Regions from separate parts of the Gulosibacter massiliensis genome, predicted to be linked through region 3. Evidence: predicted binding sites of a transcription regulator. Region 3 holds the regulator's gene; each other region holds the start of a gene.
The links. The regulator LexA, encoded in region 3, represses DNA repair genes until DNA is damaged. The targets are predictions, from matches to a motif close to TCGAACANNTGTTCGA.
Positions count from the first base shown of each region.

Region 1: a site for LexA is predicted at 1,836-1,851, ahead of EJL01_RS04685 (HNH endonuclease signature motif containing protein). Genes of this name have one in related genera too.
Region 2: a site for LexA is predicted at 1,336-1,351, ahead of EJL01_RS09800 (HNH endonuclease signature motif containing protein). Genes of this name have one in related genera too.

Region 1 is NZ_UYZX01000001.1:963,714-966,990, reverse strand. Features, by position in the region: gene EJL01_RS04695 (DNA-3-methyladenine glycosylase) at 1-105, opposite strand, end outside; tRNA gene EJL01_RS04690 (tRNA-Pro) at 200-276, shown strand; gene EJL01_RS04685 (HNH endonuclease signature motif containing protein) at 316-1,758, opposite strand; gene EJL01_RS04680 (FUSC family protein) at 1,953-3,071, opposite strand.
Region 2 is NZ_UYZX01000001.1:2,070,033-2,073,309, forward strand. Features, by position in the region: gene EJL01_RS09800 (HNH endonuclease signature motif containing protein) at 1-1,259, opposite strand, end outside; gene EJL01_RS09805 (amidase) at 1,567-2,859, shown strand; gene EJL01_RS09810 (hypothetical protein) at 2,840-3,277, opposite strand, start outside.
Region 3 is NZ_UYZX01000001.1:1,962,494-1,965,770, reverse strand. Features, by position in the region: gene EJL01_RS09320 (histidinol-phosphate transaminase) at 1-477, opposite strand, end outside; gene EJL01_RS09315 (LysM peptidoglycan-binding domain-containing protein) at 617-961, opposite strand; gene lexA (transcriptional repressor LexA) at 1,183-1,821, shown strand; gene hflX (GTPase HflX) at 1,828-3,277, opposite strand, start outside.

The DNA of each region.
Region 1 (3,277 bases), 1.0 Mb from region 3:
AAGGATGCTCCCGTCGAGCTGGCGGACGACGTTGCAGCCGAGCAATCGGCGCGCGGCGACCTCAACGGGCGCGCGAAGCCAGTCCCAGGTGCCGTCGTTACTCACCACTTCAGGCTACCGAGCGCGTTGGTGAACACTCTTGGGGCGTGGTAACTTCGTGAGGCTGATCTCTTCGGGGATCACACGTGTGGAAACACATCGGGATGTGGCGCAGCTTGGTAGCGCGCCTGCTTTGGGAGCAGGATGTCGCAGGTTCAAATCCTGTCATCCCGACCATTTTCGCTGGAGCCGTTATTCGGGCAGAGTCCTTCTCCGTCAGAAGGGCGCCGGGTCTTCGACCGGCTCGAAGACCGGGCCGACGCGCGCCGGTTGGACGGTAATGGGGTCGCCGAACGGCGGGATCCATTCCATGTCGCCATTGCCCTTGTGCCGGCATCTCCACGGCTTCTGATGTTTCAGCGTGTGGTGGCGCACGCAGAGGTGTGCCATGTTGCCGACGCTGGTATTTCCTCCGGCGGCCCATGGGTGCGTGTGATCTAGTTCGCTTTGAGTCGCTGATCTGCGGCAGCCCGGGAAGATGCACGTTTGGTCGCGAGCTTGCAGGAACCTTCGCATCTCGGCGGTCGGTTTTCGTGTGTCGACGGTGAGTGCGTGCCCGGTGATCGGGTCGGTGAGGAGCCGATGGAAGCAGGATGCCGTGCCCGCGAATTCGCGGGCCTCCGCCATGCTCATCGGGTTCATGCCGTTGATGGTGGCGACATCGCGCGGTGCGTCGGGGTTGCGCAGCGACATGACCGGGATGAGGATGCTCACGTTGGCGGTAATGCGGGCCGCGCCCTCGGTGTGGGACTCGAGGATGCTCTGCGGCGTCGCAGTGAGGATCGTCTCGATGAACAGGTCGGCCCGTATCTGGTCGAGCGTCCGGGGATCCTCGACGAACTCGGCGTCGGTCGGCGACAGGGCGGTGCTCGCCTTGGCGGCCTCGCGCATGCGCTGGCGGTACGCCTGCGCATCCTCGCGGTGCTCGTCTCGCAGCACGATCGCCTGTTTCGTGAGTAGGTCGTAGAGTGCGTGCGCCTCACCGGTTCGGACGGTCGCGGTGAGCACCGTCATGCCGAAGTCGAGGTCCTCGATTGTCACGCGGCGTTCGGCGTATTCACGCTCGCAGGTCTCCTCGAACTCCGCCGCGCCGAGTTCGGCGGCGAGCTTCTTCGCGAACGTGTCGGTTTGTCCGACCGTGGCGGTGCGTGCGAACTCGCGGACGCGCTGCGAGTAGTCAGCGCGACGGTCTTCGGGGACCTTGTTTGCGTGGCGCAGGAGCGCTCCGGCATGTTGCATCGTCACGTCGACGGCCTGCAGGGGCTCGCGCCAATCGGCGAACTCGCTCGTCAACCGGTGCGCGTCATAGGCACGATTGACGAGTGCGATGTCGGACATGTTCGTTGGCACACCAAAGCTCGCGAGCACGGAACGAAGGTTGAGTCGCAGTTGGTCGTCGTAGTTCGCGACATAACTGCGCTCTTCGGTTTGCAAGTTCGTGCGTAATTCCGCGCCCTCATACGCCCGAGCAAGAATCAGGGTCATCGCGAACTCGCCGGCCTTCACTGCCTTGAACACGCCAACGAACGTGCCGGTCATGTCGCTGAACAGAACGTTCAGGCCATCGGCCTCAGGTTCGGGCGTAGTGCCGTCGAGTCGGTGTTGCTTCGCGCGGCGGGGCGGCTCGGAGGAGCCGTCGGCGGGTGTCGTCTCGGTCATCGGGCGTCACCTCCTCGAAGGTGCGTCAATGGGGGAACTGCTATCGCAAGTATATACGCATACACCCAGAAATGAAAGCGAACAGATGTTCTAATCCGGTCGGTGCGGATGTTCGACGTCTCGACCAGCCGCGAGCCATCCCTAACTCAACTTCACTCTCGCACGACCCTCCGACATGCGCGGAAACCAGCCGACTAACACCGCCTCCGCCGTCGCACAACCCACGGAACCAACACGACAACAACGCCGATCAGCGAGCCAATCACCGTCTCAATGAACCGGTCGTACACGAGCCCAGTCGCGTGCACCGACCCACCGCTCCCAACCGTCGCCAGCGCGATCGAAACGAGCGCCAGGGGAGTGACGAACACCTGCCCGAGCACGTATGAGCGCAACACGAACAGCTCGGTCAGCCCTTGCAGCAGCGCGATCACGAGAATCAGTGCCCACACCGGCAGTGCCAGCCAGAGAATCAGCGCGGTGCCAAACAAGCCAAGAAACGTGCCAATAATGCGGTGAAAACCGCGATTCACCGCATGTTTGGTCGTGTGGCCGGCGAGCGGCACGACCGCCGCCAACTGCGCCCAGTAGGTGTGGCCGATGTTCCACGGCTGGCTCAACGACAGCGAGACGCACCCGGCCGCGCCCGCGGCGACGAAGTTGAGCCCAGCATCCGTGAAATACGTACCATGCGGCCGACCAACGAACGTCGCCTCCCGTGGCCAGACGATCGGCTGGCGGAAGCGCCGTCCGAGCAACCGCGACGACACCCCCATCAACACGGCCCAGACGATCACCACGAACGTCGCGAGCGCGGCCTCCCACAGCATCGGCTGCTGCGGCACGGCAACCACCGCGCCAAATGCGAACACGTTGAAGATCGCACCGCCGGGCCGCAGCTGCCAGTACTGCGCCACGAGCGCGCTCAGCGCGGCCATGACCGAGGTGCACAACACCGCAATCCAGGCCTCGCCCGGCACCCCGTCGAGCAGCCGCGCCATGATCGTCGCGGCGATCAGCGTCGCGAACATCAGCACGCCGGCCCGCAACTGCATGCGCAGCCGCGGCCCGTGCTCAAGATTGCGCCCATAGATGCCGGGAAACGCGGCGAACGACACGAACACGACGAGGTCGAGCCGGTCGGTCAGCAGCAACACCAACAGCGGCACGATCACGGTAATCGTGCAGCGAATCGCCACCTCGTGGTCTCGATTCGCCGGGCCAATGTGCAGCACCGAAGTAAACGGGTTCACCTCGGCCCACGCACTCTCGGGCTTCCGCTCGGGATCCTGGCCGGTGTTCGGTGACGTCATCTGCGTGGCTCCCTTCGGTTCGTGCGATCGGCGGCCTCGGGCACGCATCCTCGGGATGCGCCCAGCGGCAGCGGCACCGAGGCGAGCAAAGTGACGCGACCACCGTACTGGCAGCACAACACCGCGGAATCGGTGGCAGGCAGCACGGAGACTTAACGTCTTCATAACGATAGCCCCGCACGCGCGACTTGCTTGAAAGCGCAAGG
Region 2 (3,277 bases), 110 kb from region 3:
TGGGTGGCGGGCCGCCTGCATCCCGGGAACCGGCAAGCCCCGTCCCGCACCCTGAGATACCGGCGCATGTCCGCTGAGGCGTTGCGGGTATCGACGGTGAGGGTGTGGCCGTTGATTGGGTCGGTGAGGATCCGGTCGAAGGTGGTCACGTCGCCCATGAAGCGGCGCGCGTCCTCGAAGTTGATCGGGGTTTCGCCTTCGAGGGCGGTGACGTCGCGAGATTTCTTCGGGTCAATGAGTGACATCACTGGCACGACGATGCTGATGTTCGCTTTCACCCGCATGGCGCCGCCGGTCTCGGACTCGAGGATGCTTTGCGGCGTCGCCGTGAGAATCGTTTCGAGGAAGAGATCGGCGCGGAGCTGGTCGATGGTGCGCGGGTCTTCGACGAAGGCAGAGTCCTCCTCCGAAAGCTCCTCGCCACGTGCCTCGGCCTCGCGGACGCGTCGCTTGTTCTCGCGCGCGGCTTCCAAGTTTTCGTCGCGGAGGACTTTGGCTTCGCGGGTCAGGAGGTCGAAGGCGGCCTTTGCGGCGGCGGTCGGCATGTAGGCGCGGATCTCAGACATGCCGTAGTCGAGGTCTTGGATCGTGACCTTGCGGGCGGCGTATTCGCGTTCGCAGGCGTCTTCGAATTCGGCGATCGCGAGCTGGGCGGCGAGTTTCTTCGCAAAGTTCTCGGTCTGCCCGATCGTCGAGGAGCGGGCAGCGTCGAGCACCCGAGTGCCGTACTCCTCAAGCTTGTCCTCGGGCACGTTGCTCGAGTTGCGCAGCATCACGGTCGCTTGCCGCATGGTGACGTCTCCAGCTTCGAGCGCGGGCAGCCACATCGTGAAGCCTTGGCGGATGCGAGCGGCGTCGGAGGCGCGGTTCACGAGTGACGTGTCGGACTCGTTCGTGAGCGCACCAAAGTTGCCGACAATGGAGCGCAGGTTCGCGCGAAACATGTCGTCAAAGGTCGCGACGCTACTACGGAACTCGGTCTGCACGTTCGTGCGCGCCTCGGACGCGAGGTACGCGCTCGCGAGGATCATCGCGCGTGCGAACTCGGCCTTGCTCGTGGCGCGGGCGAGTTGCACGTACGAGTCGCGCATCTCACCGAGGATGACGTTGTAGCCATCGGTCTCGGGTTCAGGGGTGGCACCATCGGGCCGATTCTTCCGTGACGGGACCGTGTCGGGCGGCGTCGAAGCGCGCGCGGCGGTGATGTCCCGGGTAGCGGCGACGCGGGGAGTGGCGGTGGCGGAAGTCGTTGCGGACATTGGGCGTCACCTCCTCGACAGGATAGGTGCGTGCAGCTGATATAGCAAGCATATACCATAAACAAACTACTTGGAAGCAAACATATGTTCGAGTTTGCTGGGGGTTGTCGGGCGCTGTTCGAACTGTTCTCGAACATCGATTCGGCGTGTTGGGTGAGGGGTGGTATTGGTCCGTGGTGCTGTCTTTCACGATGGCATGGGCCTACGACATGGGTTCGTGCGTCTGGTGGTGGGCGACCTTTCGACAGGCCCAGGGTCCGGTTGGGGGAAGAGGAAGAGCGCGACCCAGGCCAAGTAGGGTGGCTTGGTGGCCAACAATGACGTGCATCCGACCATCGCCGACCTCCTGAAGCAACTGGAGGCGGGTGAGATCACTTCGGTCGAGCTGACACGAAAGGCGCTGGAAGCTGCGCGTGCATCCGACAAGCTCTTCATCACCGTCGACGACGAAGGCGCGCTGAAGGCGGCGGAGGAGTCCGACGCGCGTCGGCAGGCGGGGGAGTCGCGGGGTGTGCTCGACGGCATCCCGACCGCGGTCAAGGACGTCATTGACACCGCTGGCCTGCGCACGACGATGGCGTCGGAGTTCTTCCGCGACAACGTGCCCGAGACCGACGCGTTCATCGTCGCGAAGCTGCGCGAAGCCGGCGCAGTCATCGTCGGCAAGACGAACGCGCAGGAGTTCTCGTACGGCATCCGTGGCGACGTCGGCGCGTTCGGAGTCGTCCGCAACCCCCACGACCCCGAGCGGGTGCCGGGCGGCTCGAGCTCCGGATCCGCGGCGGCAGTCGCCCAGGGCATCGTGCCGTTCGCGGTCGGCTCCGACACGGCCGGGTCGATCCGCCTGCCCGCGGCGCTCTGCGGCGTCGTCGGGCTCAAGCCGACGCTCGGGCTCATCGACACCGCGGGTGCGTTCCCCCTCTCCGACTCGTTCGATACGCTCGGGTTCTTCGCGACCACCGTCGACGACATCGTGCTCGTGATGCGCGCGACCGGCTTCCTCGACGACGCGCAGCCGAGCGCATCCGGCTTTCTTGCACTCGTGGATGTGCGTGCCCAGGTCGTCGACGCGCCCGCCGGCGAGCCCTACGACCACGCGATGTTCCAGCTCGGTGCGCTGCCCGCCGATCTGCCGCAGTTCGACGGCCGCGATATCGACTTCGCCGAGCTGTACCGCATCGTGCGGTCGCGCGAGGCCTACGACATTCACGCCGAGCGCGCGCAGACCGCGCCCGAGAAGTTCCAGCCGGAGATTCTCGGCAAGGTGCTCGAGGGTCGCGACATTAGCGACGACGACTACGCCGCAGCCCAAGCGGAGATTGCGCGCTTTCGCGAGCTCTTCGAGGCGAGCTTCGGTGAAGGCGACGTGCTCGTGTCGCCGAGCACGCCCATCCTCGCCCCGCGCTTCACCGACCCTGGCCCGAGCCGTGAACTCGCGTCGATGACGAACATCTGGAACGTGCTCGGCTGGCCGGCGATTGCTCTGCCGATGTGGGTCGACGGATGCGCGCTGCCGCAGTCGGTGCAGCTCATCGCCCGCCCGGGGCAGGATGCGTTGCTGCTCGCCGCCGCGCGCGACCTCACTCTTGGTGCGCGGTGAACTCGACCGTTCGCGTGTCGGTGTAGCGCTCGTCAGGGGTGTCCCAGCCTGGGGTGTCGAGGATGCTCGGCTCGCCCGGCCACTCGTAGCTGGTCTCGGGGCGGTCGGGCATCATCACTCGGATGAGGCAGTCCAATAGGTGCTCCGCCCGCTTCACTTGCCCTCCCTGGAGCGCGTCGTAGGCGCTCTCCATCGCCCAATAGGGGCGGATCTTCGTGCGCAGGCGGACGGCCTTGCCATGCGGGATGAGCAGGAGTGCCGTGATGTACATGGTGCTGAAGTGGAACCCCGGGGTCGCGATGCCGCCAGCCAATTCATCGTCTGGCAAACGGCCGTGTGGGTAGACGAGGCATCCTGTGGGAACGTCGAAGCTGAGCGTGCCGGGGCATTTCGAATCGTTCCACCACCGCAAGGTCAT
Region 3 (3,277 bases):
CACGACGTCGGGTCGCTCGGCTTCGATGGCCGTGCGCACGAGCTTAGGTGTGAGCTCGAAGTTCTCGTCGCGGGGCGCCGCAACCCATTCGCTGCCGACGCCCTTCGCGAGCAGCGGGTACATCGAGTAGGTCGGTGCGAAGCTCATGATCTTGCGGCCCGCTCCAGCGAAGGCCTGGAGCAGCTGTTGGAGCACCTCGTTCGAACCATTGGCTGCCCAGATGTGCTCGGGTGTGAGCCCCTGACCGAGGTACGTCGCGAGTCGCTCGCGGAGCTCGGTGAACTCGCGGTCGGGGTAGCGATTGAGCCCCGGCAGCGTGAGCGAAATGCGCTGAATAATCGAGAGGGCGACGGCCTCCGGCACCGAGAACGGGTTCTCGTTGACGTTGATGGTGATCGGCAGCGCGTCCTGCGGCGCGCCGTACGGCGTCAGCCCACGCAGGTCGTCGCGAATGGGGAGGTCTTCGAAGCTCGTCACCCCATTATCTTAGGCGTCCGGAAAACCACCGCGGGCGCCGCCTCCGGAAGGGGTGGTTGCGACGCCCGGCACGGTGGTGGTGGTGGTGGTGCGTGGCTTCCGGGCCGCGGCCGTGTCCGCGGCCCGGAAATCTGGTGGTCTAGTAGTTCGGCAGCGCGAGCTCTTGGCCTGCCTGCACCGAGGAGCTCTCGAGCAGGTTGAGGCGCATGATCTCGTGCACGACGTCGCGCACGTCATGGCCGTCGGCGATTTCGTCGGCGATGCTCCAGAGGGTTTCGCCCGCGAGCACCGTGTGGTGTTCGAACGTGGTTGCGGCAGCGCTGCTCGTGTTCGATGCGAGCGCGGCGGGAACCTGGGCGATGCCGACCCCGACGCCGAGGGCGACGGGAGCGAGCAGAAGGGTGCCGAGGAGTCGACGACCACGGCTCGTGAGCCGCAGGCGGGGCTGCGCGGTGGCGCTGGTGCGTGCAGTAAGAGCAGTCATGTTGGTCGCTTCCTTTCGACGTGCATGCGAGGTGCATGCGAACATCTGCTTCGAATATAGATTCGACATGTTCGAAAAGCAAACACTTTTTCGAGAATAAGGGCGACACGCTCGAAAAGGTGTTTGAGTCCGGTGCTGATGCCACGTAGGGTGACTTCAACGGAACACAGCTGACCACGGGCCTCCGACACGGCCTCGTGACCACCACCTCAGGAGGGCCGATGGCCAAGCAGATCAAGCCCCTGTCGGACACGCAACAGCGCATCCTCTCGTTCATCGCAACGTTCCAGAACAGCAATGGCTTTGCCCCGAGCATCCGCGAGATCGGCGACACCGTCGGCCTCATCAGCTCGTCGTCGGTGGCCTATCAGCTCAACCAGCTCGAGAAGCGCGGCTACATTCGCCGCAACGCGAATCAGGCGCGCACCATCGAGTTGCTCGTCGATGTGGCGATTGACGAGGTCGAGCCGAGCATCACGCCGGGCCCGACCGCCCTCGTGCCCCTCGTCGGGCGCATCGCGGCGGGCGTGCCGATCACCGCCGAGCAACAGGTCGAAGAGGTCTTCCCACTCCCCCGCCAGGTCGTCGGCGACGGCGAGCTGTTCCTGTTGCTCGTCTCAGGCGACTCGATGATCGACGCCGCGATCTGCGACGGCGACTGGGTCGTCGTGCGCCAGCAGCCCACCGCGAACAACGGCGACATCGTGGCCGCCATGCTCGACGGCGAGGCCACGGTCAAGGTGTTCCGTCAGCGCGACGGCCACACCTGGCTGCTGCCGCGCAACTCGAACTACGAGCCAATCCTCGGCGACGAGGCGACGGTGCTCGGCAAGATCGTCGCCGTGCTGCGTTCGGTCTAGCTCGCGCTAGTTGTCGTAGTCCACGCGCGGCAGGCTCAGCACGCGCTCGTCCGACTCGTCAACGCGGGCGCGCGGCTTGTGCCGCACCGGCGGCTTCTTGCCCTCGGGAGCTGAGCGGCCAGCAACCCGAAACTCCTCGAACACGCCCATCTGATCGGGATGCACGCGGGCGCGCAGGTGTGTGCCATCGGTATCGTGCAACTCGCGCAGCACGCCGCCCTGGTCGTGCAGCATCGACACGAGGTCGCCGCGCTGATACGGCACGACGAGCTCGACCTCGATCTCGCGCATCGGCAGCAACTCGGCGATGCGCTCCTGGAGTTCCTCAACGCCCTCGCCCGTGTGGGCCGAGACGAACACCGAGTTCGGCTCGAGCGCGCGGAGCATGAGCCGCGTGTCGGCATCGATGAGGTCGGCCTTGTTGAACGCAATGAGCTCGGGCACGTCGCGCGAGTCGATCTCAGAGATGACCTCGCGCACGGTGCGAATCTGCCCCGCCGGGTCGGGGTGGCTCGCGTCGACGACGTGCACGAGCACATCCGAGTCGGCGACCTCCTCGAGCGTCGAGCGGAACGCCTCGACGAGCTGGTGCGGCAGGTTGCGCACGAAGCCGACGGTGTCGGCAAGCGTGTACGGGCGCCCCTCGGGTGTCTCGGTGCGGCGCACCGTCGCGTCGAGCGTCGCAAACAGCTGGTTCTCAACGAGGACGCCCGCGCGGGTGATGCGGTTGAGCAGCGACGACTTACCGGCGTTCGTGTAGCCCGCGATCGCCACCGAGGGCACGAGATTTCGGCCGCGCTCGGCGCGCTTCGTGTCGCGCGACGTCTTCATGCCTGCGATCTGGCGACGCAGCTTCGCCATGCGCGTGTGGATGCGGCGGCGATCGAGCTCGATCTTCGTCTCACCGGGGCCGCGCGAACCCATACCGGCGCCGGCTGAACCGACCTGGCCACCGGCCTGCCGCGACATCGACTGACCCCAACCGCGCAGGCGCGGCAGCAGATATTCGAGCTGCGCGAGCTCGACCTGCGCCTTACCCTCGCGGCTCTTCGCGTGCTGGCTGAAGATGTCGAGAATGACGGCGGTGCGGTCAATGACCTTGATCTTCACCTGATCCTCAAGCGCGCGGCGCTGCGAGGGCGCGAGCTCGGTGTCGGCGACGACGGTGTCGGCGCCGACCGAGCGGACGATGTCGGCGAGCTCCTCGACCTTGCCGCGGCCGAGGTAGGTCGAGGCGTCGGGATGCGGACGTCGCTGCAGGATGCCGTCGAGGACGGCCGCGCCGGCGGTTTCGCAGAGCGCGGCGAGCTCGTGCATCGAGTTCTCGGCGTCTTCGATCGTGCCCGCGGCATAGACGCCGATGAGCACGACCTTCTCGAGCCGCACCTGCCGGTACTCGACCTCGGTGACGTCCTCGAGTTCGGTCGAGAGGCCGTCGACGTGCTGCAGCGAGCGG